Regions from separate parts of the Pseudomonas sp. GW821-FHT07F05 genome, predicted to be linked through region 2. Evidence: predicted binding sites of a transcription regulator. Region 2 holds the regulator's gene; each other region holds the start of a gene.
What was found. Region 2 encodes sigma-54, which starts transcription at its own class of promoters, with help from an activator protein. Its sites were predicted from a motif close to ANTGGCATNNANNTTGCTNT; they were not measured.

Region 1 (8,519 bases), on a different contig from region 2:
TCGACGATGCCGTGCTGCGACTGCTGGCGCTGCGCCAACGGCAACTGCTGCAAGCCCTGGAGGTGCGGGGTCATGCCGCGATAGAGAGCATCAAACTGACAGCCCCTCTCGACAAAACCTGGCGCGAAGGCAAGTTGCCGGAGGCGCTGCATAAGGCGCGAGCGCATCCGCAATGGTCGTCGCTGAATCAGGGGGCGAAGCTGAATCAAAGCGAGCGGCAGGAGCAAGTCGAGGCGTTGGCGAAGACCGTGCTCGTCTGAAATGAGCCGCACGACTGATCGGGCGGCAAGCTGCCGACAGTCGCTTCAATCATTTTGCGGTAGGGGAATTGCGCGCGGACCGGTATGATCGCGCGCCCGATACACCCGGAAGCACACGCGCATGAAACCCACCTTGATCGCCGCTGCAGAACTCGACCGCATCGAGACCTGGCAGAAATACTCCAGCTATATGTGCGGGGGCTGCGTTTCCAGCTGCTGCACGCTGCCTGTGGAAGTGAAGATCAAGGACCTGATCCGCATCGGCATCGTTGACGAGTTCGAACAAGGGGATAACCCGAAGAACATCGCCAAGCGGTTGCAAAAGGACGGGATCGTCGAGCGCTTCAATCAGAAGTCCGGGATCTTCACCCTCCAGCGCATGAGCAACAACGATTGCCTGTACCTGGATCGCAAGAGCCGGCTGTGCACGATCTACGACAAGCGCCCCGACACCTGCCGCAATCACCCGAAGATCGGCCCACGCCCGGGTTATTGCGCGTACAAGCCCAAAGAAGTCGTGCGCGAAAGCACCGGCACGCTGAACTCGAACTCCGGCCGGGTGCCGTTGAAGTTCTAAGCCCCTACAGAGTTCGCGCACGCGTTCCCGGCTAAAGCCGGTCCTACCAAAGGCGCGCGGGCTTTAGTGGGACCGGCTTTAGCCGGGAAGGGGCCGGATTGTGCAACATCGCCCTCACATCGACACCGGCCAAACCAAACCCCAGACAAACAAAAACGCCCCCGGCCTTTCGACCGGGGGCGTTTTCGTTCAGCCGGGGCTAGTTACGCCTTGGCTTTCTTGGCAGCACGGGTACGCTCGCCTTCGTCGAGGATCTTCTTGCGAAGACGGATCGACTTAGGGGTGACTTCGCACAACTCGTCGTCCTGGATGAATTCCAGAGCCTGTTCCAGGGTGAAGCGAACAGGTGGAACCAGAGCGATGGTCTCGTCCTTGCCCGAAGCACGCATGTTATCGAGCTTCTTGCCTTTGGTTGGGTTGACGCCCATGTCGTTGTCGCGGCTGTTCAAGCCAACGATCTGACCGTTGTAGATCTCCTGACCGTGCTCGACGAACAGCTTGCCGCGCGCCTGCAGGGTTTCCAGGGAGTAGGTCAGTGCCTTGCCGGTTTCAACCGATACCAGAACGCCGTTCTGACGACCGGACATGTCGCCGGACTTCATGGTGTCGTAGCGGTCGAAGATCGAGGTCAGGATGCCAGCACCGTTGGTCAGGGTCAGGAACTGGTTACGGAAACCAATCAGACCACGAGCAGGGATGTTGTATTCCAGACGCACACGGCCTTTGCCATCCGGCACCATGTTGGTCAGGTCGCCCTTACGCAGACCCATCTCTTCCATGACCTTGCCCTGGGATTCTTCAGGGGTGTCGATGGTGACGTTTTCGAACGGTTCCTGCTTCACACCGTCTACCTGACGGATGATCACTTCAGGACGACCGACACCCATTTCGAAGCCTTCGCGACGCATGGTTTCGATCAGTACCGACAAGTGCAGCTCACCACGGCCCGAGACCTTGAACTTGTCAGCCGAGTCGCCTTCTTCAACGCGCAGAGCAACGTTGTACAGCAGCTCTTTGTCCAGACGCTCCTTGATGTTACGGGAGGTCACGAACTTGCCTTCTTTACCGCAGAACGGCGAGTCGTTGACCTGGAAGGTCATCGAAACGGTCGGCTCGTCAACGGTCAGCGGCTTCATCGCTTCAACTGCGTCCGGGTGGCACAGAGTGTCGGAGATAAACAGCGAGTCCATACCGCTGATGCAGACGATGTCGCCAGCGGCAGCTTCTTCTACGTCGATGCGGTGCAGACCGTGGTGACCCATCAGTTTCAGGATACGGCCGTTGCGGCGCTTGCCGTCAGCACCGATCGCGACAACCGGGGTGTTCGGCTTGACGCGGCCACGAGCGATACGGCCAACACCGATGACGCCCAGGAAGCTGTTGTAGTCCAGTGCCGAGATTTGCATCTGGAACGGACCGTCACGGTCGACTTTCGGCGCAGGTACGTTGTCGACGATCGACTGGTACAGCGGGGTCATGTCTTCAGCCATGTCGGTGTGATCCAGACCGGCAATGCCGTTCAGGGCCGAGGCGTAAACGACTTTGAAGTCCAGCTGTTCTTCGGTGGCACCGAGGTTGTCGAACAGGTCGAAGATCTGGTCCAGAACCCAGTCCGGACGCGCGCCTGGACGGTCAACCTTGTTGATGCACACGATCGGACGCAGGCCGGCTTCGAAAGCCTTCTTGGTCACGAAACGGGTTTGCGGCATAGGGCCGTCTTGAGCGTCGACCAGCAGCAGAACGGAGTCAACCATCGACATCACGCGCTCTACTTCACCACCGAAGTCGGCGTGGCCCGGGGTGTCAACGATGTTGATGTGGTAGCCATTCCAGTTGATCGCGGTGTTCTTCGCGAGAATGGTAATACCGCGCTCTTTTTCCTGGTCGTTGGAGTCCATCACGCGTTCGTCGTTGAGCTCGTTGCGCTCAAGGGTGCCGGACTGGCGCAGAAGCTTGTCGACGAGGGTAGTTTTACCGTGGTCAACGTGAGCAATGATGGCGATGTTGCGTAGATTTTCGATCACTTGTGTATCTCGATCAGAGGATTCGGTCAGCTGTCTGATTGTAGGCAGCTATGAACGGTGGAGCCGGCGAAAGCCGTTACGGCTGACGACTGGTGTCGGGGGGCCGGTGACGCAAGCCACAGGCAAACAGCCCCGGGCACTTAGCTCGGTCGATAAACGCGCACATTGGCATGCCCCTCACTGAGCAGATGATGAGCATGCAGGCGACTCATGACGCCTTTGTCGCAATAGAGCAGGTACTGGCGCGTGTCATCCAGTTCCTTGAAACGGCTGTTCAATGCAAAGAACGGCAGCGTTTGTACTTCGACGCCAGTCAGCGCCAGCGGGCGGTCTTCAGCGTCATCCGGGTGACGGATGTCGATGACCACTTGCCCCGCCAGCGCCTGACTGACTTCTTCAATCTGAACGTCCTGGCCCAATTCCTCGATCACGCGATCGATCGGTACCAGACGAGCGTTTTCCAGCGCACGTTCGAGCACGGCCATGTCGAACGATTTTTCTTCGTGCTCGACCCGATTGCGCTTGGCGGCGGTCTTAGGATTCACCGAAATCACACCGCAGTATTCGGGCATGTGCCGGGCAAAATCGCCGGTGCCGATCTGATCGGCCAGGTCGATGATGTCCTGCTTGTGACTGGCGATCAGCGGTCGCAGGACCAGCTTCTCCGTCACGCAATCGATGACCGACAGGTTGGGCAGCGTCTGGCTGGACACCTGGGAAATCGCCTCGCCGGTCACCAGCGCGTCGATTTCCAGCCGGTCGGCAATGTTGGTCGCAGCGCGCAACATCATACGCTTCAATACTACGCCCATATGACTGTTATCGACTTTTCCGAGAATTTCTCCCAGAACTTCCTCGAACGGTACGCTCACGAACAGCACCCGCTGGGAGCTGCCGTACTTCTTCCAGATGAAGTGCGCGACTTCCATCACGCCCAGCTCGTGGGCACGTCCGCCCAGATTGAAGAAGCAGAAATGGCTCATCAGGCCGCGACGCATGATCTGGTACGCGGCCACGGTTGAGTCAAAGCCACCGGACATCAGGATCAGGGTCTGTTCAAGCGAACCCAGCGGATAACCGCCGATGCCGTTGTGCTGGCTGTGGATCACGAACAGGCGCTGGTCCCGAATCTCGATTCTAACCTCGACTTGCGGGGCTTTCAGCGAAATGCTGGCGGCGTTGCATTCACGACGCAGCTTGCTGCCGACGTACTTCTCGACGTCCATGGAGCTGAAGTCATGATGGCCCGCACGCTTGCAGCGCACCCCGAAAATCTTGCCGGGGAGCGCGTCGCCGAAGTGCAGCTTGCACTTCTCGTAGATGTCTTCCATGTCGCCCAGCGGATACTGGTCAACCTGCAGAAAGTGCGTGATGCCGGGCATGCAGCTGAGCCGCTCGGTCATCTCGCGCAGGACTTTGGCATCCTCGACCCTGGTTTCGACCTCAAGGTTGTCCCACACACCATCCACCACCAACGCCGGGTCCAGATCGCGGAGCACCGTACGGATGTTCTTGGCCAGCTGTTTGATGAAGCGCTTGCGCACAGGCCGGCTTTTGATAGTGATTTCTGGGAAGACTTTGACGATTAATTTCATGAAAACAGCGCGCTAGGTCCCGGTCGAAAAAGGGGGGCGCGGATTATAGCGGAAATTGCTCAAGGTTTAACCAGTTATCGTACGGCCAATCGTCCGCGCACCAAAACGGCCCTGTATACAATTACTTGGCACCATAAGGGTGCGCAGGTTTTCGAATATGCGACGTTTAACGCGGTTAAAGACAGGTATTCCCGCGGAAAACCCAACACAGGGCACTGGCATGCAAATTGCTCCCTTGTGAGGCAGGTTGCCTTGGTCGAGTATCGCGCCCGGCATCACCCAAATTGAAGGGCCAACCACTACTCAGGCCCTAATCCACCCCGGAGGACAACATGTCGAAGTCGGTTCAACTCATCAAAGATCATGACGTTAAGTGGATTGATCTGCGCTTCACGGACACCAAAGGCACTCAGCACCACGTGACCATGCCGGCCCGCGATGCGCTGGAAGACGACTTCTTCGAAGTCGGCAAAATGTTCGACGGTTCCTCCATCTCGGGCTGGAAAGGTATTGAAGCCTCCGACATGATCCTGCTGCCGGACGACGAAACCGCCGTGCTGGATCCGTTCACCGAAGAGCCTACCCTGATCCTGGTTTGCGACATCATCGAACCTTCGACCATGCAAGGTTATGATCGCGACCCACGCGCCATTGCTCACCGCGCCGAGGAATACCTGAAGTCGACCGGTATCGGTGACACTGTATTCGCCGGCCCTGAGCCAGAATTCTTCATCTTCGACGAAGTGAAATTCAAGTCCGACATCTCCGGTTCCATGTTCAAAATCTACTCCGAACAAGGTTCGTGGATGTCCGATGCTGACATCGAAGGCGGTAACAAGGGTCACCGTCCAGGCATCAAAGGCGGCTACTTCCCGGTTCCACCGTTCGACCACGACCACGAAATCCGCACCGCAATGTGCAACGCCCTGGAAGAAATGGGCCAGGTCGTCGAAGTTCACCACCACGAAGTGGCAACCGCAGGCCAGAACGAAATCGGCGTGAAATTCAACACGCTGGTTAAAAAGGCTGACGAAGTTCAGACCCTGAAATACGTCGTGCACAACGTTGCCGACGCTTACGGCCGCACCGCTACCTTCATGCCAAAGCCTCTGTACGGCGATAACGGTTCGGGTATGCACGTTCACATGTCCATCTCCAAAGATGGCAAGAACACCTTCGCAGGCGAAGGTTATGCCGGCCTGTCCGACACCGCTCTGTACTTCATCGGCGGCATCATCAAACACGGCAAGGCCTTGAACGGCTTCACCAACCCGGCAACCAACTCGTACAAGCGTCTGGTTCCAGGCTTCGAAGCGCCGGTCATGCTGGCCTACTCGGCGCGTAACCGTTCGGCGTCGATCCGTATTCCTTACGTCAACAGCCCTAAGGGCCGTCGTATCGAAGCACGTTTCCCGGACCCGGCAGCCAACCCGTACCTGGCCTTCGCTGCCCTGTTGATGGCTGGCCTGGACGGCATCCAGAACAAGATCCACCCTGGCGATGCGGCTGACAAAAACCTGTACGACCTGCCGCCTGAAGAGGCGAAAGAGATCCCGCAAGTTTGCGGCAGCCTGAAGGAAGCCCTGGAAGAGCTGGACAAAGGTCGTGCGTTCCTGACCAAAGGCGGCGTATTCAGCGACGACTTCATCGACGCTTACATCGCGTTGAAATCCGAAGAAGAAATCAAAGTGCGCACGTTCGTACACCCACTGGAATACGAGCTGTACTACAGCTGCTGATCCAGTCGCGCCGGCGAGAGCCGCGTGAACAAGAGGCCTCCTTCGGGAGGCCTTTTTTGTGCTCGTCTTTCGCCGCGTTACGTACATACATATGTAACGCAGTTGAGATCACCTGTTGAGGCAATATAGTCAGCACTCCGACTTTTCCGAACACGTGCCTCGACGATCGCGAGCCAGATTACTCATGCGAGAACACACCCTTATGCCCAAGCTGATTCAGATCACCCTCTTCGCGCTGGCCGTGTTTGCGCCAGGCCTTTATGCAGCGAACACTCAGCAGCCTCCCGCACAGCTTCAACCGCTCATCGCAGCCATGGAGCAACGCTTGGAAATCGCCAATGACGTGGCGCGCAGCAAATGGCACAGCGGCAAGCCGGTTCAGGACAGTGAGCGCGAGCGCCAGGTGATTCAGAACGCCGAGTCACGGGCGAGTGAATTCAAGCTGGGCGCCAACGACGTACGCGATTTCATGACCGCCCAGATGGAAGCCAACAAAATGGTGCAATACGCGCGCCTCGAACAGTGGCGCGACACCGGTCACTCTCCGGAGAAGCCAGATGTCAACCTGACCGATGGCATCCGCGGTCGGCTGGATACGCTGCTGCCGGTGTTGATGCAAAGTTACTCGGCGTTTCAGCCTTACCGCAGCGATGCCAAATGCGCTGGCTGGGTGCAGTCGGAAATCCAGCGACAGGCAAGTGATCCCGTCATTGAGACCGCGCTGCAACGGGCGGGAGGCGACCTCTGCCGGACCACACCAAGCCCGTGAGCGGGTGCGCAGGTCCGCTTCTCGAATGACACCGTCGATCAGTATTCCTCTATGCTGATCCATGCCGCGTCATGGATTTAGCGCGGCACCATTGTTGGTTGTCCTGATCGCTGCACTGGAGTGTTCATGCGTCAATGTCTTGCCCTTCTGTTGCTGGTATTTGCGCTGCCCGCTGCCGCGCAGATTTACAAATACACCGATGCCTCCGGCAATACGGCGTACAGCAACCAGCCGCCGAACGGGACCAAAGCCGAAACCGTCGAGCTGCCGCCACTCAACAGTGTCGAGACCGTCGTCCCTGCACCGCCGCCGCCACTGCCCGCGACGCAGAACCAGAGCCAGCAAAGCGCCGCTGCCTATCAGGTGCTCGCGCTGAAAGACCTGCCCCAGGACGAAGCGCTCCGTGCCAATAACGGCTCGTTCACTGTTGGCGTGGCCATAGAGCCCCGTTTGCAGCCTGGGCATTTGTTGCAGTTGGTGGTGGACGGCGCACCCTATGGCCAGCCCACCAATATTCCGCGGCTGCAGGTCATGGAGCTTGATCGGGGCGAACACAGCTTTTCGGTCCAGGTGCTGGAAAATCAGCGTTCGATCCAGCAAAGCGAGACGGTCAATCTGACAGTGCAGCGAGTCCATGTCGGCCGGCCTTAAATACGTCTACCAGTTGGCCGTCGCTTTGTGCCTGCTGTTCAGCGTGAGCCAGGCCGTTTTGGCGGAGGTGTATACCTACGTCGATGCAGACGGCAATCGGGTCTTCACCGATCAGCCTCACCGCAATGCGAAGAAGGTCGACATAGCGCCGACCAACCGGGTCGATCAGCCCACGAAGGCGCCCAGTCGGGCATCCACACCGAAGCCAGCGGCGAGACCCATCTTCCATTATCAGTTGCTGCGCATTCTGGCGCCGGAACCCGACAGCACGATCCGCGACATTGAAGGCAATCTGAATGTCACCGTCAGCAATGATCCCGAGTTGCAGCCGGATCACTTGTACAGGTTACTGCTTGACAGCAAACCCTACGGCGAGCCGACGCGCAGCCCGGTTTTCCCGCTGACGAACATCGACCGTGGCACTCACCAGCTGTCCGTAGAGATCATTGATCAGTACGGGCGAGTGCTGGAGCGAACCCCCAATCAACCCTTTCACCTCATCCGCATCTCTCTGGCCCAGAAGCGGCTCGCACAGCCCTGTAAAAACGATGATTACGGTGTGCGCCCCGAATGCCCTATCAAGGACAAGCCGGAAGAAGAATCGAGTTTCTTTTCGTTCTTCCGCTAAACCCTGCCCGACCGGCTATGCTCTATTCTGGTGCACAACCTGAACGAGCTTTCGCGTAAAAAGCCCATTTTGGTTCGGCGTTCAGGAATCCATGCACTGTCGCCGGGCCTGCCGTCCAAAAAACGTTCGTAATTACTCAATCCGCGCTTCTTTTCGGAGCCTTGGTTTGGTTTTTGCATTTTGTAATGAATGCGCGAGCACACCACACGTTCTAGCGGTTCCATACGCTGGCAAAGACCAATCAGAGCCTGCACTCACGGCCCAGCCCGAGTGCAT
Region 2 (8,519 bases):
GGCGTCCCGTAAGGTACGCGACCGAGGATATCGTCAGCACTGTAGCGCTCGTCGGCCATGTCGGGGTCGATGGCGCTCAGGCGTTCCTCCTTCACGTAGATAAAACCCAGGCTCAGCGGTGCGCCAATCCATTTCTGCAGGTTGAATCCGGCGAACGACACGCCAAGGTCAGCCAGTTCGAAATCCAGCAGGCCTAGCGCGTGGGCGCCATCCAGAATGACTTCGATGCCGTGGGCCTTGGCCAGCTCGGCGATCGCTTTCACCGGCATTACCAGACCCGTGCGATGAGTGACGTAGGTCAGCGCCACCAGCTTAAGCCGCGGGTGTGCGGCAAAGGCGTCGCGGTAAGTTTGCAGCAGCCCGTCATGGCTGGCGGGGTGTTGGTGAGTGACCTCAATGACCTCCACGCCGCGATTCTTCGCCAGCCAACGCATGCCGGTCTGCACGCTGTTGTAATCCAGGTCGCTTACCAACACCTGGTCACCTGCCACGAGGCCGTTGTAGTTGCGAATCAGCGCTTGCACCGACTCGGACGCGGAGCGGGTGATGGCCACTTCGCGGACTGGCACGTTCAGCAGATCGGCAAGGTCGGCGCGAATGGTCTCGCTGTCCTCGGTATCGAACTTCTGCCGCACGTAGACCGAGTTGCTCCGATTGACGTAAGCGAGGTTCTGCTCGTAATCCTTGAGTGCTGCGCGGGTCATACGGCCGAAATAGCCGTATTCGAAATTGACCGGCCCGGGCTCGACGTCGTACTGCGCCGCAACCTGCTGCCAGAACGCTTCGTCCCGAGCCTGTTCATCCGCCAATTCCGTTATTGCGTATGCAGTGCTGTTCATCAAGCGGCTCGCTTTTATCTATGGGCGTTTAGTTGAAGCGTATGGGGGCTTTCGGCATGCCCTGGCGCAGCGGCTCGCGGGGCCGCGTGCGCAGCGGGTCCAGCAATGCCGAGAGGCCGTTGTGATCGATTTCATGCATCAGGGCCAACAGGCTGCCCAACTCTCCAGCCGGAAAACCTTGTCGGGCGAACCAGTTCAGGTAATCACCTGGCAAGTCTGCCAGCAACCTTCCCTGATACTTACCGAACGGCATTTCGCGTGTGACTAACAACTTCAATTCCTCTGGATTCATCCAATAACCGTTTATCCGTTCGAGTGAACTTGAACGATACGTGCATTCTGCAATTGCTCATACACACAGATCATGCAGAAAGCGCGGCGCAACTGTCGCTTGATATTGTTAAGTCATTGAAAAATATAGATATTATTTATCGGCTAAAGCTGGCACGCACAGTGCAATATCCCCTCTATCGAGTGTTTCGTTAACAAGACCTTTGATAAACCTGCCAGAAAGGAACCGCAAAATGTCGGATATCAACAAAGAAGCCATCTCTATTCTGAATGACTTGATCGAAACCAGCATTGACGGTGAGAAAGGTTTTCACACTGCTGCTGAAGACGCCAAGAACCCGGAAATCAAGGCTTACCTGCTCTCCCGTTCTTCTGGCTGCAAGACTTCCGTTGCCGAGCTGCAAGCTGAAGTGCGTGCACTGGGCGGCGATCCAGAAGACTCCTCCAGCATTGCTGGCGGCGCACACCGTCTTTGGGTCAACCTGAAAAGCGCTTTGAGTGGCAAGAACGACGAAGCAGTCCTGAATGAAGTCGAAAGCGGTGAAGATCACGCGCTGAAGGCTTACAAAAAGGCCGCACAGGAAGCGACTGAGAAGAACCTCCCAGTCAACGTCACTACCCTGATCCAGCGTCAGCTGCAGGGCGTGCAAGCGAACCACGACAAGGTCAAAGCCCTGCGTGATACCGTTCGTGCTGCCAACAAGTAATTTGTAGCCGCTCGAAAAAACGCCAGCCAGTCTGGCGTTTTTTTATGCCTGCAGTTCGGTGGAGGGCGCGACGTAAGGTTCGAATTCCACGCGATTCCTGCCATTTTTCTTGGCGCGGTACAGGGCCCGGTCCGCGGCCTGAAACAGCAGCTCGGGCACGTCATGGTTTACCGGCAGATGCGTGGCGACACCGATGCTGACAGTGATGGGCGCTGTGTCGTCAGCGAACGGCGGCAGCGCTTCAATCGCCAGGCGCAGCTTGCCTGCAATGACACAGGCACCTGCCTTGTCGGTTTCCGGAAGCACCACCATGAATTCCTCACCGCCGTAACGCGCGGCCAGGTCACCGGGCCTGCGGATACTGGCGGCCAGTGTCTGAGCAACGCTGCGCAAGGCGACGTCGCCGCCATGATGCCCGTGCCGGTCATTGAACGCCTTGAAGTGGTCCACGTCGATCATCAGCAACGCCAGGGGCCTTCCCGAACGCATCCCGCGAGTCCACTCCTGCTTGAACACTTGGTCCAGCCTGCGCCGATTGGCCAGACCGGTCAGCCCGTCCGTTGACGCCAGCGCGGCCAGCTCGCGCTCGGCATTCTGGCGCAGGCGCAGCTGGCGGCCCAATAGCCACGACAGCCAGAGAATCCCGATGCACAGCAAACCTGTGGCGCCCGCCACCAGCAACGCGTTGCGTTTCCACACGGCGTAGACATCGTCCCGCGATTGAGCGACCACGACGATCAACGGCAAGTCTCCAACCCGTGAGAAGGTGTAAAGCCGCTGTGCGCCGTCGAGCTCGGACACCGCCGCAAAGCTGCCGTTTACCTCTCTGAGAATGCGTTTGAAGTTGGGCCGCATGCTGAAGTTCTGGCCGATGAAAGTCCGGTTGTTGTCATCGGGTTGCCGGGCCAGCATCACGCCATCCGCGCTGAGCAGGTTGACGGTGCTCGTGGGGCCGATGTCCAGGGTGCGAAACAGTTGATCGAAGTACGACAGGCGCATTGATGCACTGGCAATGCCGACGAACTGGCCGTTGTCGGAGGGGAGGCGGCGACTGAAACTGATGCACAGGTCCTTGAAGCCCCAGCGTGACAGGAAGGGCCCGTCGACCACCAGCGCCAGCGAACCGCTGTCCCGGTGTTTCTGAAAGCCCGGCCGGTCGGAAAAGTTGTCCAGCCGAGGCGTCAGCGAGGTGGAGTCGGCGACGATGCGCCCGGTTTCATCCAGCAGCACCACATCGCCCTTAAAGGGCGCCGCCGTGGCCCGGTCGAAGAGCACCAGTTGCCGTAACTCCGGCGAGATCGTCATCACGTCGGGTCGTCGCCATGCAGTGATCAGGCCCTGAAGTGAGGTGTCGTACAGCTCGGCGTTACGCTGCACATCTGCGTCGATCAACTGCACCACGTTGTTTGCGGAGCGCACGGCGGCTTCGTTGGCCGTGCCCAGCTCCCGAAACAGCAACGAAGTCACGATGGCTAAGATGGCTGCCACCGCCAGGGTGCTCCCCAGCATCAGCATCTTCTCGGACCTTGATCTGACCCCTCGCGCTAATGGAGGCATGGCTGTCAGTGGCATCGCTCATCTCTGACGGTAATGGACGCGTCGGGCAGCGGTAAGGCTTATTCGCCTTCGTCGAACTTGTTATTGATCAGTTCGACCAGTCCTGCCAGCGCGGCATCGGCTTCTTCACCTTCGGTGGCCAAGTGAATCAGGGTGCCCTTGCCGGCCGCGAGCATCATGACGGCCATGATGCTTTTGCCGTCGACCATGGTCTCCTGCGTGCGACCTACCCTGATCTGGCAAGGGTACTTGCCGGCGACGCCCACGAATTTGGCGGCGGCCCGGGCGTGCAGACCCAGCTTGTTGATGATGGTGATTTCTAGAGCGGGCATCGCGATGGAGGTCCTTTCAGCTTAGGTCGCGGTGGCGGACCTGAACATTCTTGAGCGATTGCTGCAGCACCTGACCCAGACGTTCGGTCAGGTAGACGGAGCGGTGGTGTCCGCCGGTGCAGCCAATGGCAATAGTAACGTAGGCGCGGTTGCTGGCGGCGAAGCGCGGCAACCACTTATTGAGGTACGAAAAGATGTCCTGGAACATTTCTTCGACGTCCGGTTGAGCCGCGAGGTAATCGGCAACCGGCTTGTCGAGGCCGGACTGCTCGCGCAGCTCGGGCTTCCAGTACGGATTCGGCAGGCAGCGCACGTCGAACACCAGGTCGGCGTCCACGGGCATGCCGCGCTTGAAGCCGAAGGATTCGATGAGGAAGGCAGTGCCCGGCTCGGGTTTGTTCAGCAGGCGCAGTTTGAGAATGTCGCGCAGCTGGTAGAGATTCAGGTGCGTGGTGTCGACCGTCAGATCAGCCAAGTCGATGATCGGACCGAGCAGGGTTTTTTCGTCACGAATCGCTTCGGCCAGCGAGCGGGTTGCCGTGCTCAGCGGGTGACGACGGCGGGTCTCTGAAAAGCGCTTTAGCAGGGTGGCTTCATCGGCGTCGAGAAACAGCACGTCGCACTGGATGTGCCGGGCCCGAACTTCGGCGAGCATGCGCGGGAATCGCGTCAGGTGACTGGGCAGATTGCGCGCGTCGATCGAGACCGCCAGCAGGGGCTCAGCCAGTTCGGTGTTGATCAGCGCGCGCTCCGCCAGCTCTGGAAGCAGGCCGGCGGGCAGATTGTCGACGCAGTAGAAACCGCTGTCTTCAAGGACATCGAGGGCCGTGCTCTTGCCGGAGCCGGAGCGGCCGCTGACGATGATCATCCGCATGATCAGTGACCGTTCTGGACGTCGAGCACGACGCTGTAGAGCTCTTCGTCGGTTTTGGCACCGCGCAGGCGCTTACGCACATCATCACGGTCGAGCATGCTGGCGATCTGACGCAGCAATTCAAGGTGAGCATCGGTGGCCGCTTCCGGGACCAGCAACACAAACAGCAGGTCAACCGGTGCGCCGTCGATGGCGTCGAAATCGATGGGTTTCTCGAGATGCAGTACGGCGCTGACAGGCGTTGAGCAGCCCTTCAGGCGGCAGTGAGGAATGGCGATGCCATTACCGAATCCGGTGGAGCCGAGCTTTTCACGGGCAATCAGGCTCTCAAACACGACCTGCTCATCCAGATCGGGCACTTGCTTCCCGATCATGCTGGCGATGTATTGGAGTACGGCTTTTTTGCTGCCGCCTGGCACGTTCACGAGTGAACGGCCAGGGGTCAGGATATTTTCAAGTCGGATCATGGGTGGGGAGTGTCAGCGAGCAGTCGCGCCTTGCAGCAGACTTTGCTGTTTTTCCTTATGTTTTTTGAGTTGGCGGTCAAGCTTGTCGGCAAGCAGGTCAATGGCTGCGTACATGTCGTCGTGTTCGGCGTTGGCAACCACTTCAGCGCCAGGAACGTGCAAGGTGGCTTCGATTTTCTGCTTGAGCTTCTCGACCTCCATGGTGACCTGCACATTCGTGATCTTGTCAAAGTGGCGTTCCAATCGGGCGAGTTTCTCGCCGATGTAGGTACGCAGAGGTTCAGTCACTTCCAGCTGGTGTCCACTGATGTTGACTTGCATACAGCTTCTCCTTCGTTGCCAGTGCATTAAGAGGCAGGCGTAATGCCTGCCACTGGAACGCTTTGACGTGTGACCTTTACATCAGTCGCTTGCGTTCGCTGGACGGCGAGATCCCAAGGGATTCGCGGTACTTGGCGACTGTGCGACGGGCCACTTGAATGCCTTGTGCTTCCAGTAAACCAGCGATCTTGCTGTCACTCAACGGCTTTTTCTGATTTTCCGCAGCGACCAGTTTTTTGATGATCGCGCGAATCGCCGTGGACGAGCATTCGCCGCCTTCGGAGGTGCTGACGTGGCTGGAAAAGAAATATTTGAGTTCGTAGATCCCGCGCGGGGTGTGCATGAACTTCTGCGTGGTCACCCGGGAGATCGTCGATTCGTGCATGCCGACCGCTTCCGCGATGTCATGCAGAACGAGGGGCTTCATGGCCTCGTCACCGTACTCGAGGAAGCCTCGCTGGTGTTCGACGATTTGCGTGGCCACCTTCATCAGCGTCTCGTTGCGGCTCTGCAGGCTCTTGATGAACCAGCGAGCTTCCTGCAGCTGATTGCGCATGAACGTGTTGTCGGCACTGGTATCGGCGCGACGCACAAAACCGGCGTACTGCGGATTGACCCGCAGGCGCGGCACGGATTCCTGGTTCAGCTCCACTAGCCAGCGCTCGTTGTCCTTGCGCACGATGACGTCAGGGACGACGTATTCGGCTTCGCTGGACTCGATCTGCGAGCCGGGGCGCGGATTGAGGCTCTGGACCAGTTCGATGACCTGACGCAGGTCGTCTTCCTTGAGCTTCATGCGGCGCATCAGTTGCGCGTAGTCGCGGCTGCCGAGCAGATCGATGTAGTCACTGACCAGCTTCTGCGCTTCCGCCAGCCACTTGGTTTTGGCGGGCAGCTGGCGAAGCTGCAGCAGCAGGCATTCACTCAGGTTGCGAGCGCCGATGCCGGCAGGCTCGAACTGCTGAATGCGGTGCAGAACGGCTTCGATTTCGTCTAGCTCGATATCGAGCTCAGGGTCGAAGGCGTCGAGCATTTCTTCGAGTGTTTCGTCGAGGTAGCCCTGATTGTTGATGCAGTCGATCAGCGTCACGGCGATCAGGCGATCGGTGTCCGACATTGGCGCCAGGTTGAGTTGCCACAGCAGGTGGCTTTGCAGGCTCTCGCCAACGGAGGTGCGGGTGGTGAAATCCCACTCGTCATCGTCGTTGCTGGGCAGGCTGCTGGCACTGGTCTGATAGACGTCTTCCCACGCGGTGTCGACGGGCAGCTCGTTGGGAATGCGCTCGTTCCAGTCGCCGTCTTCCAGATTGTCGACGGTAGGCGCCGATTCCTGGTAGGTGGGTTCCTGAACATCAGCGTTGGGCTTTTGCTCTACGTTATCCGCCAAGGGGTCGGCGTTGTCGAAATCGTCGCCTTCCTCCTGCCGTTCCAGCATCGGGTTCGACTCCAGCGCCTCCTGAATTTCCTGTTGGAGATCCAGCGTCGACAACTGAAGCAATCGGATTGCCTGTTGCAGCTGAGGTGTCATCGTCAGCTGCTGGCCCATTCTCAAGACTAGCGAAGGTTTCATGGCAGGGCTTAACACCTTATTCGCCGGCGCACTGCGCGCCATTTACTAGCAGGGCGCCGAGGGCGCCAACTTAAGCAAATTATATGCCTGAAGCTGGAGGGTTTGCCTAGAGTGTGATGACAATTAAAAAACGAGGTTGGCGATGGCGCACATTGCGGGAACCGCACAACCTCATGTCATCACTGCGGTTACAGGCGGAACTCGTGACCCAGATACACTTCCTTGACCAACTGGTTGGCCAGGATGGATTCGGCGTCGCCTTCGGCAATCAGCTGTCCATCGTTGACGATGTAAGCGGTTTCGCAGATATCCAGCGTCTCACGCACGTTGTGGTCGGTGATCAGCACGCCGATCCCTTTGGCCTTGAGGTGGTGAATGATCTGCTTGATGTCGCCTACGGAAATAGGGTCAACACCGGCGAAGGGTTCGTCGAGGAGAATGAATTTCGGCGAAGTGGCGAGGGCGCGTGCGATTTCCACACGGCGACGTTCACCGCCCGACAGGCTCATGCCCAGGTTGTCGCGAATGTGGGTGATGTGGAATTCCTGCAGCAGGCTTTCCAGCTCCTTGCGGCGGGCAGCGCGATCGAGCTCCTTGCGGGTCTCCAGGATCGCCATGATGTTGTCCGAGACGGAGAGCTTGCGGAAGATCGACGCTTCTTGTGGCAGGTAGCCAATACCGGCGCGTGCACGGCCGTGCATCGGCTGATGGCTGACGTCCTGGTCGTCGATCAGGACGCGACCCTGATCCGCTTGAACCAGGCCGACGATCATGTAGAAACAGGTGGTCTTGCCGGCGCCGTTGGGGCCAAGCAGGCCGACGATCTGGCCGCTCTCGATGGACAGGCTGACGTCACGTACGACCTGGCGGCTTTTATAGGCCTTGGCCAGGTGCTGGGCTTTCAGCGTCGCCATTACTGGGCCTTCTGCTGGTCGGTTTTCTTTTTCGGCTGGATGACCATGTCGATACGAGGGCGTGGTGCGGTGACCTTGGTGCCATTGGCACGACCGGCGTTCACGACCTGCTTGACGGTGTCATAGACGATTTTCTCGCCTTCGGACGTGTTGCCGTCGTTGACCACTTTGGCCTTGTCGATCAGCACGATGCGGTTCTGGGCCGCGAAGTACTGGATAGTGACGCCCCAGGCCTGAACGATCGGCTTGTCCACCGATGGCTTCTGCTCGTAGTAGGCCAGGTTGCCCACGGACGTGAACACGTCCACGTCGCCCTGCGGTGTACGGGTGATGGTCACGGTGTTGCCGGTGATCTTCATCGTGCCCTGGGTGATGATGACATTGCCTTTGTAGGTGGCGATGCCTTGCTTGTCGTCCAGCTGCGCGTCATCCGACTGGATGTGGATGGGTTGATCGCGATCCGTCGGCAGAGACCAGGCGCTCGCGCTTCCCAGTGCTGCGCCCAGGCCGAGCAAAAAAGGAAGGGTTTTAACGAGCCTCATACTGTCCTCTTACGTTGGATAGCAGGTTCATCCTGCTTTCTTTCAGATACGCTTTCATACCCGTGCCGGTCGTTACACCGCCAAGGCCGTCGATTCTAACGGGTT
Region 3 (6,345 bases), on a different contig from region 2:
CTGGGCGTTGCCCCGCCGCGCCCTTGTTGCCCAGCGCTTCAAGCAAACGCCTGGCGAACTCCGGCTGCGCGTTTTGCGCGTCAGGGACCTCGACCGGCTCATTCATCACGTGCAGCGCAGTGATGCTGCCGGGCGAGACGCCCAGCAACACCTGTTCGTTGCCGACCTGCACCAGCACCAGCCGATCACGCGTCCCCAACGCGCGGGAGCCCACCAGCTTGATCACCTGATTGCCAGCCGGCCCTGCCCGCTGCACCCGGCGCATCAGCCAGGCCAGCACGAAGATCAGCCCGATCACCAGCAGCAGCCCCAGCACCAGTTGCAGCAACTGACCGGCCATCCCGCCGTTCACCGAACCGGCGACGGGCGCGGCGACCGCAGGCGTTGCCGTCGCAACCGTCGCAGCCGTCGTCGCCGTCGTTGCAGCAGGCGCGGCAGGCGTCGCCGGATCGGCCGCCATTACCGCCCAGGACATCGCCAACAGCGGCAGGCTCGACAGGGTTCTGATCACGCCGCGCACTTAACGCAGCTTCTTGATACGTTCGCTCGGGCTGATCACGTCGGTCAGACGGATGCCGAACTTTTCGTTCACCACCACCACTTCGCCGTGGGCGATCAGGGTGCCGTTGACCAGCACGTCCAGCGGCTCGCCGGCCAGACGGTCCAGCTCGATCACCGAGCCCTGGTTGAGCTGCAGCAGGTTGCGGATGTTGATGTCGGTGCTGCCCACTTCCATGGAAATCGACACCGGGATATCCAGAATCACGTCCAGGTTCGGGCCGTCCAGCGAAACTGCGCCGTTGCTTTTCGCCACGCCGCCAAATTCTTCCATCGTCATGCGATTGGCGTTGTTGCCGGCGTCGGCCGCCAGCAGCGCGTCGATGTCCGCTTGCCCGTCCCCGGATTCACCCAGTGCAGCAGCCCACTCGTCGGCCAGAGCCTGGTCGTCTGCGGAAGTCATATCGTTGTCATTAGCCATGGTTGTCCTCGGGGAACATTGATTCGTGTACGCAGCACATTCGTTTTGCCGGCGACGGAGCGTCAGCGGCGTTCTATGGGTTCGACGACTTGCAGGGCCAGGTTGCCTTTGTGCGAACCCAGTTTGACCTTGAAGGACGGCACGCCGTTGGCGCGCATGACCAGGTGTTCCGGGAGATCGACCGGGATCACGTCGCCCGGCTGCATGTGCAGGATGTCGCGCAGCTTGAGCTGACGCGTAGCGACCGCGACGCGCAACGGCACCGACACGTCGAGCACATCCTGCTTGAGGGCGTTGACCCAGCGTTCGTCCTGATCGTCGACATCCGACTGGAAACCGGCGTCGAGCATTTCGCGCACCGGCTCGATCATCGAATACGGCATGGTCACGTGAAGATCGCCGCCACCGCCGTCCAGTTCGATGTGGAAGGTGGACACCACGATCGCTTCGCTCGGGCCGACGATGTTGGCCATGGCCGGGTTCACTTCCGAGTTGATGTACTCGAAGTTGACTTCCATGATCGCCTGCCAGGCTTCCTTCAAATCAATGAACGCCTGATCCAGCACGATGCGCACCACGCGCAGCTCGGTCGGGGTGAATTCACGGCCTTCGATCTTGGCGTGGCGACCGTCGCCGCCAAAGAAGTTGTCCACCAGCTTGAACACCAGCTTGGCGTCGAGGATGAACAGCGCGGTGCCGCGCAGGGGTTTGATCTTGACCAGGTTCAGACTGGTCGGCACGTAGAGCGAGTGCACGTATTCGCCAAACTTCATCACCTGCACGCCACCCACGGCCACGTCGGCCGAGCGGCGCAGCAAGTTGAACATGCTGATGCGGGTGTAACGGGCGAAACGCTCGTTGATCATTTCCAGGGTCGGCATGCGTCCGCGGACGATGCGATCCTGACTGGTCAGGTCATAACTCTTTACGCTGCCAGGCTCGGCAACACTATCGGTCTGTACCAGACCGTCGTCGACGCCATGCAGCAGCGCGTCGATCTCATCCTGGGACAGCAGGTCTTGCACGGCCATGTCGTGGTCCTACTGCAGTACGTAGTTAGTGAAAAGTACCTGTTCGATCACGCTCTTGCTCAGCTCTTTCTGGCCCACTTCCTGGACCACGGCTGCCGCCTTCTGGCGCAGCATTTCCATGCCCACCGGCGTTGCGATGGTATCGAATGGCTGGCCGGAGAACATCATCACCAGGTTATTACGGATGACCGGCATGTGCGCTTTCAACGCTTCAAGGTCGGCGTGGTCGCGGGCCAGCAAGGTGATGCTGACCTGCATGTAGCGCTGACGACCGTTGACGTTGTAGTTGACGACGAAGGGCGGCGTCAGCGGTTCGAAGATCGCCTCTTTTTTGGCATTCGCCGCTTCCGCAATGGCGGCGGCGTCCGGCTTGCTTTCGGCCTTGTGCATGATGAACCAGGTCGCGCCTACCGACACACCAATGGCCAGCAGCAGCCCCACCACAATGAGGATGATGACTTTCAACTTGCCCTTTTTTGCAGGGTCCGCCACTGCTGCGTCGTCACTCTTCGCCATGCCAATAATCCGTCACTATCCAAGGGGTTCGGTGTTGCGTGACAGAGGAAGAGCAAGGGTTGTGCCACATGGGCAGCTTCAAGCTGCAAGAGGTAAGCGGCAAGCTAAAGCAAAAGGCGGCAGAGCCCGAGAAACCGGGGTCTCCCACGCACTACCGCCCTTGATCCTGCTTTTACTTGCCGCTTGCCGCTAACCCCTTGCCGCAACTGACAACGCCCAAGCGTTGGCAAGGCGTTTTCAGGCGTAATAGTCCACCGCGCTGGAACCCACCACGGTCAGCGGTGCGCTGGCAGCCGCCGAGGCGGCGTCCACCGGAGCACCGTCGGCGATGAGGTCGCTGCCACTGGCACCGTTGACGCGGCTGCCGCCGCCGTTGCGCTGACCATCGCCACCAGACTGCTGCTGAGCCTGTTGCTGCCAGCCCTGAGACTGGTCAGAGACGTTGACGTTGACCTGGCCCATGCCCTGCTGGACGAAGGAATCGCGCAGGCGAGACATCTGGCTTTCCAGCGCTTCACGCACGCCAACGTGGGCGCTCATGAAGGTGACCTGGGTCTGCTGGTCCGCCGCCATATTGACGCGGATGTCCAGACGGCCCAGTTCAGCGGGCTCCAGCTGGATGTCCGCCTGTTTGAGGTTCTGGCTCGACAGGTACATCACACGGTTGACCACGCCTTCAGTCCATCCCCCCTGATTCATCGCCAATGGCTGATTGAGCAATGGCGTGGCAGGAGTCGACGTCGACGTGTTTTTCACTTGCGCGGCCTGGGACAAGGCCGCCAGTCGATCGGCGAAGTTGTCCACTCGCGTATCGCTGGTGGCGGCCTTCACGTCTTTCAGGCCGTCAGCCAGCAAGCCGCTGAAGGCTTTGTCGCCGCCGCCTTCGGTGGTGCTCTTGTCCACAGGCTGGTCGCCCAGCGCCGCCAGGTTGGTGGCCAGCAGTTGCGAAGGATCGGCGTTCGGGTCTTGCTTGCCCCCACCTTTGCCGTCGCCCTGCACACCGTTGTTCTGCGCCGTCTGCTGGGCCTTGTTTTCCAGGGCGACCTGCACAGCGGTCAAGCCTTCCAGCGGATCGGCGTACGGATCGAAATCGTCGCCGGCAGCGTCGGTTGCGTCGGTTGCAGCGGTCGGCGCCTGCACCGCAGGCGGCGGCATCACGGGCAGCGTGCCGGCGAGAAGCGCCGGATCTACGACTGGCTGAACGGGAGGCGCGACGGCCACGGGCTCTTGAACCGGCGGCGTGACGGCCAGTGTCGGGTCCGGCACAGGGTCTACCGGCGGCGCATCCGCGAGGGTCGGGTCTTTCGGATCGTCAGTGCCGTCATCCTTGTCGTGAGCATCGCCTTTGCCCGCGCCGGCCTCATCGTCGGCCTTGCCGTTCACCGGCTTGGCAGGCAAGCCATTGCCGTTATCGGCAACGGACTTGTCGGCGGCGGCAGACGTATGGCTGGCGGCAGGCTTGTCGTCGGCTGCCGAACTCTTGGCGCTTGCCGGCTTGGGCGCCGGATTATCCGCACCGTGAGACTTGACCGGTGCCTGCCTGGCGAATACGTCAGAAAAGCTGGAACTGCTGTGCTTGACGGGTTCCGGCGCCTTGGTCGGGGCATTATTCCCGGCCTTCTGGGCTTTGGCCGCTGTCAAAGCCGTCAGTAATGGGTTGGTGGCGAGCGCCATGTGAATCTCCGCAAGAGCACAATTACAGAGAGACAAAGCAAATGGCGGGCCATGTAGCGAGAGAGGCTGGATTAAACGTGAGTCCGACGCAGAAGCCGGAGGGCAACGCCCGGCTCAGTGGCTGGCGTGGCAGAGTTGCAGTTCGTCTTCGAAAACTTTCCTGACGGCGCAGAATTCCTCTTTGATCTCGAACACCAGACGCCTTATCCGGGCGTCATCCGCTGTCACCATGCCGCGCCCCTGCTCTTCGAGTTGCAGGCACAGTTCTGACAAATGCGTGGCGCCCATGTTGCCGGTGCTGCCTTTGAAGCTGTGGGCCATCAGGCCGAGGCGTTGCAGCGAGGCGCTGGAGGAGGCAGTGAAGGAAGGGTCACGCAACAACAGGGTCATGTCGTTGACCCGATTGATGGAATCGGAAATGAACACCTGCAGCAGCGCCGGGTATTCAGCTTCCATCACGTCACGCAGCGTGCTGAGCACGTTGAAGTCCACAGGATTATTCGACACTTGTTCACTCCTTGATCAAGACGCGGGGATTATGCCAGACCCTCCCAGGCAAATTCCACGCTGGCCGTCCGGCCATCATCGGACCACCGACAGCGGTCGCTGAGCTGCCGGACCAGCGCAAGGCCGCGCCCGGACAATTGGGTGACCGCACGCGGCAGCGCCAGCACGCGATCGGAATCGAAACCCGCACCACTGTCCTGCACCCGCACCGTCAGGCGACCGCCCTCGCCGTCCGGGACGATCTGGAAATCGATGCGGATAAAACCGTCCACCAGACGATCGAGGCGTTCGGCGCGTTGCTGGTAGTAAAGCCCAAAACCTGCGGCGTCGCGCTTCAGCGCCGAGTCGAGCCCGAGCACGCCATGCTCCAGCGCGTTGCTGTACAGCTCCGACAGCACGATATACAGCTCGCTGCTCTGCATGCGCAAGCCATGTACCTCCTGCAGCAGTTGCAACAGATACGGCAGCGGGTTGAAGCGCTTGAGCGTTGCCGCGCGGTACTCGAACGACGCGGACCAATCCAGCGGGCTGGAATCGCCGCTGTCGGTGTAGATGACCGAGGGCGGGCCAAGCAGGTCAGGCTCGGTGAAGGCCACTTCGACCATGCTCACATCGTCCCGCGCCTGGCCGCGAAAGCGCGCCAGGGCCCACTGCACTTCTTCGATCAGCAGCGCCGGGTTGCGGTTGCTCACCAGCACATTCTGCAGACGCCGGGCGCCGAACAGTTCGCCGTCCTGGCCGGTGCTGTCGACCACGCCGTCGGACAGCAGAAACACCCGGTCCCCCGGGCCGAAGGGATACACCTGGGTGTTGTCGTCAAAGCTGCCGGCGCTCAAGACACCGAGGGGCACGTTGGACGAAATCAGCGGCGTGTGCGGCCGGTCGTCGCCATGCAGCAGGTAACCATCCGGCAGGCCGCCGTTCCAGACCTCGACCAGTTGCTGCTTGAAGTTCAGGGACAGCAACGCGGCGCAGCAGAACATGTCGACGGGCAGGATGCGTTTGAGCTTGGCGTTCATCTCCCGCAGGGTTTCGGACAAGCCGTACCCCTTGGCGGTCATGCCGTAGAACACCTCGGCCAGCGGCATCGCGCCCACCGCCGCTGGCAAACCATGGCCGGTGAAATCCCCCAGCAGCAGGTGCATGTTGCCGGACGGCGACCACGCGGCCAAAAGCAAATCGCCGTTGAACAGCGCGTAGGGCGATTGCAGGTAACGGATGTTGCGCGAACTCAGGCACCCGGAGTGGGCGATCTGGTCGAACACCGCCTTGGCCACGCGCTGTTCGTTGAGCAGGTATTTGTGGTGGCGGGTGATCAGGTCGCGCTGGTGCAGGACGGTTTCCTGCAGCACGCGAAGGCGGTTCATGGCGTTGATCTTGGCGGCCAGCACCACTTGGTTGTAGGGCTTGGCAATGAAGTCGTCGCCGCCGGCGTCGAGGCAACGGGCAAGGTCTTCGCCTTCGGTCAGGGACGTCAGGAAGATGATCGGGACGAGCGCGTCACCCGCGAGTGTCTTGATCTGGCGCGCCGCTTCGAAGCCGTCCATGACCGGCATCATGGCGTCCATCAGCACCAGTTGCGGCCGCCGACGCTCGAACAGCCCGACCGCTTCGGCGCCGTCGCTGGCGGTCAGGACG
Region 4 (8,519 bases), on a different contig from region 2:
GAACTTGAAGCAGAACGACGGGCAGCCGAGCGACAGGCGAAGAACCGGGATGATCCGCACCTGCCTTCAAGGGCACCACTTTGTTACCGTCGTTCTGCATCAAGGACTCCTTCACACCGTCGACACAACTGCTTTAACAACAGCTACACCCCGCAGCGAAGGAAGACTCGACTCCATTCGGACGGATCTCAAAATTTTATCCCTTGGGATGTTGCAGGCTAACGTCAACGCTATGACGTCAAATACAAGGCGAAAGTATCAGGTAAATCTGGGCCGCTCGCCAGCGGACTCTTCGCCTTAATTGGAATAATAGAAGGCGGCGAAGGGACATGTGCAGCGATAGACCATCAAAATCACAATCTGTCGCATAAGCGAGGAAAAAACCGACAAAGTGCAGGTTATGCATTCGAGTGGACACCTGGCGTACGTAGGTTGGTACACGCGTCTGCCATATACTCGGCGCACTTAGTCCGTGGAGCCTGATATGCCAAACCTACGTCTTGACGCCCTCACTGCCGAAATCGAAGCCAACGTGCGCCGTGCGTTGCTGGAGGATGTGGGCAGTGGCGACATCACCGCGCAGCTGATTCCGGCGGAGCGACTGGCCAAAGCCACCGTCATTTCCCGGGACGCTGCCGTGATTGCCGGCACGGCGTGGGTCGATGCTGTTTTCCGTCAGCTTGATCCGCGCGTCGCCGTGCATTGGCAGATTGTTGACGGCGATCGCGTGCAGCCTAATCAAGCGCTGTTCCACCTGGAAGGTCCCGCCCGCTCCTTGCTGACTGGCGAACGCAGCGCTCTCAACTTTCTGCAGCTGCTGTCAGGCGTTGCCACCCGCGCGCAGCACTACGCTGACATGGTCGCCGACACTCAGGTCAAACTGCTCGACACCCGTAAAACCCTCCCGGGCCTGAGAATGGCGCAGAAATATGCCGTCACCTGCGGCGGCTGTCATAACCACCGCATCGGCTTGTTCGACGCCTTCCTGATCAAGGAAAACCACATCGCCGCGTGTGGCGGCATTGCGGAAGCCATCACGGCCGCGCACAAAATCGCGCCGGGCAAGCCCGTGGAAATCGAAGTGGAAAGCCTCGACGAACTCAAGCAAGCCCTCGACGGTGGCGCTGACATCATCATGCTTGATGAACTGAGCCTGGACGACATGCGCGAAGCCGTGCGCCTCACGGCGGGTCGCGCCAAGCTGGAGGCCAGCGGGGGTGTGACTGACGCGACGTTGCGCACCATTGCTGAGACTGGGGTTGATTACATTTCTATTGGGACGCTGACTAAGGATGTGAAGGCTGTGGATTTGTCGATGAGGTTGAGCATCTGAGATCGCCCCGGCGTCTTTAAGGTTGAACTGCGACGGGTGCTTAGGCTCTGTTTTTATGGGCGCGAGATCCCTGAGATTGAATTGTTAATCAGACCGATGAGGAAATGACGATGGCTGACGAGAAGCAACCTGTCGAACCTGAAGAAGACGTTCCGGCTCACTCGACTGAAGAAGAAAAGGAGCGGTTGAAGGATTTCAATAAGGACGGGATTCCGCCGGGGATTTGTTGATTGGGGATAGGTGATGCGGGCCGCGTAGATTAGAAGGCGATGCGGCCTCCGCCCTCGTTGCACCTTTGCCACGACAACGGTGCATCCTGCGATGACGGAATGACGCTAGTTACCAAAACGTTGCAAACGTGATTCCGATCAAGATGCACGTGAAGAATGCCTCCCCCCTGATGAAGTTGGCGTAGATCAACAGCTGCATTCCGATCGCTGCCGCGACTGATATTCCTCGTATCACAGAACGATTGCTGGAGCCGTTATCGCCCCAATTTACTGGCGCATCCATCGGCGAGCCAGTGTTCATCCAGTCGTATTCAGACCCTTGAAAAAGCGCGTATAGCAGAAGGCAGGCGGCGTACATGCCGTATACGACGATGCGCGTCAAAATCCTTTTGTATCTCATCGCCTGTTCGTCTCCTTCATCGATTCTTGGCTCTGCAGGCTTGCCAAGATACGGACCCAGTGATCGCACCTCTTGGCGATGCTGTTGGCGCGCTAAGAAAAAACGAACTGTTTCGTAGCTACCATCAATGCGACGACTAGAATGGCGAGCCCTACGGCAACAGTCCAATCAGCTTCCGGCGTACAGGCAAGCCATGAGCCCTTCGATGGATACTTGCCTAGCGTGACCAGCCGCACCAAAGGCCAACCGATCGGAAAGCAGGCAATACGAAAAATCTCTTCGATCAGGGTATCAAACATGCTCGCGCATCCTTTTGCTGGGCAGGGAATAATGACCTAGCCATCGCATTGGGCCATGAGAAGGAATAGCGTTTTCATTTAAGCGCTGCTACTGCCCCATAATCATTCGGTAGCGCCGCTGATACTCTTCATACGAGACGTTTTCCTGCATCAGCTTCTGTACTTGCTCGCGCTGGAAATCCTCCTTGCTCATCGGTTGCGCCGCAGCGGCAGGGTTTGGTGCATAGGACGGGGCACGAACCGGAGCAGGAGCCACCGGCGTGCCAGACCCCAAATAATTCAAAGGCTGCGACACCTGCCCCAGATTGCCCAGGCACTGATACTTTTTCGAAACCTGCCAGGCCGAACATTCGCCAAATCCTCGCCGCGCCTGACAAGTTTGCGTCTTCCCACCGAACGGCTCGGCGTCGGCATAGCCCCACAACGCGCATTTGGACTTGGCGATGGTGTACGCCTGATTGTTGTCGACCACCGGCGTTTCCAGACTATTGAAGTCGTAGGCCACATCGATAACGCCGTCCGCGCGGCTTCCGCCTGTTGCATAGAAATTCTTGTGAGTGGAGCAGGCAGCAAGCGAAACAAACAAGCCAGCGATCAAGACTGCGCGCATCTGGACATCCTTGTGTTGAGAAGGGGCAAAAATGTCCGCGGAATATATCAAAGCGTATCGCTGTGGCGGCAGCTTTCAGCCGACAGATAGCTCCGCTTCTGATGTGAGCACAGGTTGCGCACCACTTCACATCACGAGTAACGCACTGCCGGTTATCAGTAACGCGGCACAACGCAACGGCTTGTGTTGCCGTCTTCCGCATTTAATGCGTCTCAAGACTAACTCTCGGAATGCTTTCGGATTTAGCGGGATCGTCTCGAGGTAGACAAAATTCCGTATCCGCATCACGCCATTTAGTCAGGCGAATTCGTCCTCGCACCGGACGCTAAGCGTACCGACGCCAGCCAATCGGCAAAATACTCACTGTGAGGACGGCATTCCGATGGAGGTTCGCTGGTTGGTGGATTGTTGCAGACGTTCTAACGAAAAAGCCCGGTCTTGAGGACCGGGCTTTTCGTGTTTTTGGTGCCGAAAATAGGAATCGAACCTACGACCTTCGCGTTACGAGTGCGCTGCTCTACCGACTGAGCTATTTCGGCGATATACCACGACTACTTCATTCAAGAATCAATGGATTAATGAATCCTATTCTAAGAGTATGCCGTGAACAAAGCACGCGGACAGGAAAGCGATAGCAACCTGATCCCCTTATGCCCTATTAAATTACTTAACATAACCGTTGGTGACACAGGCTCCACTGTAAGCCCAAGTAGTGTTGGCGCTAACAGTCGGAGTGAGAACGCAAGTATCTGTGGTCTGGATGCCTTTATAAGCCTTCGGCGTAGCCGTAATTACGCCGTCTTTACCAACTGCAATGCTATCCAAGGCTTGGCCAGTCGGAGATGCAGAGATTCCAACCAATGCCAGAGAATTGCACGCAGCAGCGGAGTCACCGTTCTGCTGAATACACAAGGCGACTGCGGTCTTCACCGAGCCCATGGCGCTAGTCACCTCTGTGTAGGCAGCGCGCTTGATATAGTTCTGGTACGCAGGCAACGCTACCGCAGCCAAGATACCGATGATCGCCACAACAATCATAAGCTCTATCAGTGTGAAGCCTTTTTGGGATTTCATTGCTACTACTCCAAGCGTCAATTTAGGTGTTGTACGTATGGGTTAAAGCACAGGGCATGCCAGCTTCGAGGATGGCCCTGAGTAGCACGACGATCTGCCTCGTGCGCTCATTTCTTCGGCTGTAACGCCGCACTAACTGACAATTTTCGTCACTCGAGCGTTGCGCATTTGGCAGCCAAGCCCTACTACGCTATAAACGGTCCAATGTCTGGGTTTGGTGGCTGTAATGTCTGATGTCGTGTTAACCGGTTTGGCCAAGCAACTCGTTGTTGCTGAGTTACTCACTGAAAGCGCTGCTCAGAAGGCTTATGAACAGGCGCGGCGGGACAAGGTTTCCCTTGTGCACCACCTCGTCGAAAACAAGCTCCTGAAAAGCATAACCTTGGCGGAAATCGCTTCGGAGCAGTTCGGCATACCGTTCCTAGATCTCAGCACGCTTGAAAAAGAAAGCCAGCCTAGGGGGCTCATTAGCGAGAAGCTGATACGTCAACATTGCGCGCTGCCCATATGGCGCCGGGGCAACAAGCTTTTTGTGGGGATTTCCGATCCGACCAATCATCAAGCAATCACTGATATCCAGTTCAGCACAGGCCTTACAACTGAGGCGATCTTGGTTGAGGACGATAAGCTCATCAGCGCAATCGAGAAGTTCCTCGACAGCCACTCCGGGATGGGAGACCTCAGCGATGTGGATCTTGGTCTGGAGATTGAGACTGTCGATGAGAGCAAGGAAAAAGCTATTGGCGGACAGGACGCTGACGACGCGCCGGTGGTCCGCTTCGTCAATAAAATGCTCATGGACGCTATTCGCTTAGGTTCATCTGATCTGCATTTTGAACCTTACGAAAAAATCTTTCGGGTAAGACTCCGTACTGACGGCATTCTTCATGAAGTCGCAAAACCGCCCATTCACTTGGCTGGGCGGATTGCCGCGCGCCTTAAAGTCATGGCCAGCCTAGACATCTCTGAGCGTCGAAAGCCTCAGGACGGTCGCATCAAACTGAGAATATCTAAAAACCGCGCCATCGATTTCCGGGTCAACACGCTGCCCACACTATGGGGCGAAAAGATTGTTATGCGGATTCTGGACCCTACCACTGCACAAATGGGCATCGACGCGCTTGGGTATGAGCCTGAACAAAAGGCGCTTTACCTTGAGGCTCTCCGCCAACCGCAAGGCATGATCCTTGTCACAGGCCCGACTGGCTCGGGTAAAACAGTGTCGCTTTATACCGGATTGAATATTCTCAACACTGTCGATATCAATATCTCGACGGCCGAGGACCCGGTCGAAATCAATCTCGAAGGCATCAACCAGGTCAACGTCAATCCACGTCAGGGGATGGACTTCTCTCAGGCGCTGCGGGCGTTTCTGCGTCAGGATCCTGACGTAATCATGGTGGGTGAAATCCGAGATTTGGAAACAGCCGAAATCGCAATCAAGGCTTCGCAAACCGGCCACATGGTTTTGTCCACGCTGCACACCAATAGCGCGGCTGAAACTCTCACCCGCCTACACCATATGGGCGTGGCAGCGTTCAACATTGCGACCGCGATCAACCTGATCATTGCTCAACGCCTCGCCCGGAAATTGTGTCCGCATTGCAAAAAGGAAGTCGAAATCCCTCGGGAGACATTGGTTGCTGAAGGTTTCCCCGAGTCGCAAATCGGCTCATTCAAGCTTTACTCTCCAGTGGGCTGCGAGCACTGCAACGGCGGTTACAAGGGCCGAGTAGGTATTTACGAAGTGGTGAAGAGCACGCCTGCGCTAGAGCGCATCATCATGGAGGAAGGTAACTCGATCCAGATTTCCGAACAGATGCGCAAAGACGGATATGATGATTTGCGCACCTCGGGGCTTCGCAAAGCCATGCAGGGTCTGACGAGTCTTGAGGAAATAAACAGGGTGACCAAGGATTAAGCATGGCGACCAAAGCAGTAAAAGTCAGTGTCTATGCTTGGGAAGGGCTGGATAAGAAAGGGACGAAACTCACTGGCGAAATCAATGGGCACAACCCTGCGCTGGTGAAAGCCCAGCTGCGTAAGCAGGGAATCAACCCGACCAAAGTCCGTAAAAAGTCCGTCTCGATCTTCGGTAAAGGCAAGAAGATAAAGCCCCTCGACATCGCTTTTTTCAGCCGGCAGATGGCGACAATGATGAAAGCCGGTGTGCCGCTTCTACAGTCCTTCGACATCATTAGCGAGGGCCATGACAATCCGAACATGCGCAAGCTCGTCGACGATATCAAACAGGAGGTTGCTGCAGGGCACAGCTTCGCCACGGCGCTACGGCAGAAGCCGTTATATTTCGATGATCTTTTCTGCAATTTGGTTGACGCCGGTGAACAGGCGGGTGCGCTCGAGTCGTTGCTGGATCGCGTCGCGACTTACAAGGAAAAGACCGAATCGCTGAAGGCAAAGATCAAAAAAGCGATGACCTACCCGATCGCTGTAGTTGTCGTTGCGTTTATCGTAACTGGGATCCTTCTGCTCAAGGTGGTACCCCAGTTTCAAAGCATCTTCGAGGGTTTCGGAGCAAAACTGCCGGCTTTTACCATGATGGTGATAGGGCTATCTCAGATTGTGCAGGACTACTGGTGGATTTTGCTTGCAGGGATCGCGCTGAGCATTTTCTTGTTTCGACGTGCCCACAGAACGTCCGAGAAATTTCGGAATGGACTGGACAGGGCGCTTTTGAAAGTACCTGTGATCGGTCCTCTGTTATATAAGTCCGCAGTCGCCCGTTATGCTCGGACTCTGTCGACAACCTTCGCCGCCGGCGTCCCGCTGGTCGAAGCGCTCGACTCGGTCGCAGGCGCGACCGGCAACGTCGTGTTCAAAAACGCCGTCAACAAGGTAAAACAAGACGTCTCCACCGGCATGCAGCTCAACTTCTCCATGCGCAGCACTGGCGTCTTCCCCATGCTGGCCGTCCAAATGACCGCCATCGGCGAAGAATCCGGCGCACTCGACTCAATGCTCGATAAGGTTGCGACTTACTACGAGGACGAGGTCGACAACATGGTCGACAGCCTGACAAGCCTCATGGAACCAATGATCATGGCCTTCCTTGGAGTCATCGTCGGCGGGCTCGTCATCGCGATGTATCTCCCCATCTTCCAGCTCGGAAACGTCGTCTAACCATGCCCCTCCTCGACCTCCTGGCCAGCTCCCCGCTGGCCTTCGTTTTATGCGCACTCGTCTTGGGCCTGCTAGTCGGCAGCTTCCTCAACGTAGTCGTCTACCGCCTGCCCAAAATTATGATCCGCGACTGGAAAATCCAATCCCGGGAAATGCTCGACCTCCCCCCCGAGCCGCAACCAGAAACCTTCAACCTCATCCTCCCCCACTCCCGCTGCCCGCACTGCTCACACAAAATCCGCGCATGGGAAAACATTCCGGTCGTGAGCTACCTGTTCCTCGGCGGCAAGTGCTCCCAATGCAAAGCCCCCATCAGCAAGCGTTACCCGCTCGTTGAATTGGCGTGCGGCTTAATCTCAGCCTTCATCGCCTGGCATTTCGGTTTCGGCTGGCAGGCAGCAGCAATGCTTATGCTGACGTGGGGGTTGTTGTCGATGAGTCTGATCGACGCCGATCACCAGCTTCTGCCGGACGCAATCGTATTGCCACTGTTGTGGCTGGGCCTGATCGTAAATGCGTTTGGGCTGTTCACGTCGCTGACCGATGCGCTGTGGGGCGCGGTCGCGGGGTATCTGGTGTTGTGGTGTGTGTTCTGGCTGTTCAAGTTGATCACCGGCAAGGAGGGCATGGGTTACGGCGATTTCAAGTTGCTGGCCATGCTCGGCGCGTGGGGCGGGTGGCAGATTTTGCCGCTGACGATTCTGCTGTCGTCGATTGTCGGGGCGGTGTTGGGGCTGATTCTGCTGCGCTTGCGCAATGTCGAAACCAGCACGCCGATCCCCTTCGGTCCTTATCTGGCCCTCGCGGGGTGGATCGCATTGCTCTGGGGTGATCAAATAACGACTTCGTATTTGCAGATCGCCGGTTTCAGATGACTTCTCCTGCGTCAAAACCCTGGATTCTGGGCCTCACCGGTGGCATCGGCAGCGGCAAGAGTGCGGCAGCTCAGTGCTTCGTCGATCTCGGCGTGCATTTGGTGGACGCCGATAACGCTGCCCGATGGGTCGTTGAGCCCGGTCGCCCTGCCCTGACGCAGATTGCCGAGCACTTCGGCGCCAGCGTGTTGCAGGCCGATGGAACGTTGAATCGAGCCGCGTTGCGCGAGCTGATTTTCAAGGATCCGCAGCAGCGGGTCTGGCTCGAAAGCCTGCTGCATCCGCTGATCCGCGAAGAAATCCGTCAGTACTTGGCACGCGCTGAGTCGGCTTACGCGATTCTGGTGTCGCCGCTGCTGCTGGAGACTTCTCAGCACCAGATGGTGCAGCGGGTGTTGGTCATTGATGTGCCGGAATCGGTGCAGATCGAGCGCACGGTGTTGCGCGACAAGACCAACGGGGAGCAGGTGCGGGCGATTCTTAAGGCGCAGGCCAGTCGCGAGGAGCGCTTGAGCCGGGCCGATGATGTGATCGTCAATGACCGTGACCCGGCCTGG

Region 1: the regulator sigma-54 is predicted to act here: its motif matches at 4,671-4,690, upstream of glnA (glutamate--ammonia ligase).
Region 3: the regulator sigma-54 is predicted to act here: its motif matches at 4,235-4,254, upstream of AC07RO_RS11265 (flagellar hook-length control protein FliK).
Region 4: the regulator sigma-54 is predicted to act here: its motif matches at 3,991-4,010, upstream of AC07RO_RS20335 (pilin).

What each region holds. Positions count from the first base shown of each region.
Region 1 covers NZ_JBWKQL010000014.1:69,273-77,791, forward strand. Annotated here, with positions in the region: gene AC07RO_RS23020 (GTPase/DUF3482 domain-containing protein) at 1-260, shown strand, start outside; gene AC07RO_RS23025 (YkgJ family cysteine cluster protein) at 382-837, shown strand; gene typA (translational GTPase TypA) at 1,041-2,861, opposite strand; gene thiI (tRNA uracil 4-sulfurtransferase ThiI) at 3,002-4,456, opposite strand; gene glnA (glutamate--ammonia ligase) at 4,789-6,195, shown strand; gene AC07RO_RS23045 (chorismate mutase) at 6,398-6,964, shown strand; gene AC07RO_RS23050 (DUF4124 domain-containing protein) at 7,091-7,615, shown strand; gene AC07RO_RS23055 (DUF4124 domain-containing protein) at 7,599-8,243, shown strand.
Region 2 covers NZ_JBWKQL010000001.1:203,661-212,179, forward strand. Annotated here, with positions in the region: gene AC07RO_RS00985 (aminotransferase class V-fold PLP-dependent enzyme) at 1-839, opposite strand, end outside; gene AC07RO_RS00990 (DUF3820 family protein) at 868-1,131, opposite strand; gene AC07RO_RS00995 (PA2169 family four-helix-bundle protein) at 1,364-1,837, shown strand; gene AC07RO_RS01000 (sensor domain-containing diguanylate cyclase) at 1,880-3,409, opposite strand; gene AC07RO_RS01005 (HPr family phosphocarrier protein) at 3,454-3,726, opposite strand; gene rapZ (RNase adapter RapZ) at 3,743-4,600, opposite strand; gene ptsN (PTS IIA-like nitrogen regulatory protein PtsN) at 4,603-5,067, opposite strand; gene hpf (ribosome hibernation-promoting factor, HPF/YfiA family) at 5,080-5,388, opposite strand; gene AC07RO_RS01025 (RNA polymerase factor sigma-54) at 5,465-6,958, opposite strand; gene lptB (LPS export ABC transporter ATP-binding protein) at 7,147-7,872, opposite strand; gene lptA (lipopolysaccharide transport periplasmic protein LptA) at 7,872-8,414, opposite strand; gene lptC (LPS export ABC transporter periplasmic protein LptC) at 8,401-8,519, opposite strand, start outside.
Region 3 covers NZ_JBWKQL010000004.1:580-6,924, reverse strand. Annotated here, with positions in the region: partial or broken gene fliO (flagellar biosynthetic protein FliO) at 29-520, opposite strand; gene fliN (flagellar motor switch protein FliN) at 521-979, opposite strand; gene fliM (flagellar motor switch protein FliM) at 1,042-2,010, opposite strand; gene fliL (flagellar basal body-associated protein FliL) at 2,020-2,526, opposite strand; gene AC07RO_RS11265 (flagellar hook-length control protein FliK) at 2,764-4,200, opposite strand; gene AC07RO_RS11260 (Hpt domain-containing protein) at 4,315-4,707, opposite strand; gene AC07RO_RS11255 (ATP-binding SpoIIE family protein phosphatase) at 4,737-6,345, opposite strand, start outside.
Region 4 covers NZ_JBWKQL010000011.1:13,855-22,373, reverse strand. Annotated here, with positions in the region: gene AC07RO_RS20360 (DUF1631 domain-containing protein) at 1-100, opposite strand, end outside; gene nadC (carboxylating nicotinate-nucleotide diphosphorylase) at 485-1,333, shown strand; gene AC07RO_RS20350 (hypothetical protein) at 2,056-2,262, opposite strand; gene yecR (YecR family lipoprotein) at 2,351-2,872, opposite strand; tRNA gene AC07RO_RS20340 (tRNA-Thr) at 3,336-3,411, opposite strand; gene AC07RO_RS20335 (pilin) at 3,536-3,946, opposite strand; gene pilB (type IV-A pilus assembly ATPase PilB) at 4,173-5,867, shown strand; gene AC07RO_RS20325 (type II secretion system F family protein) at 5,870-7,087, shown strand; gene AC07RO_RS20320 (prepilin peptidase) at 7,090-7,962, shown strand; gene coaE (dephospho-CoA kinase) at 7,959-8,519, shown strand, end outside.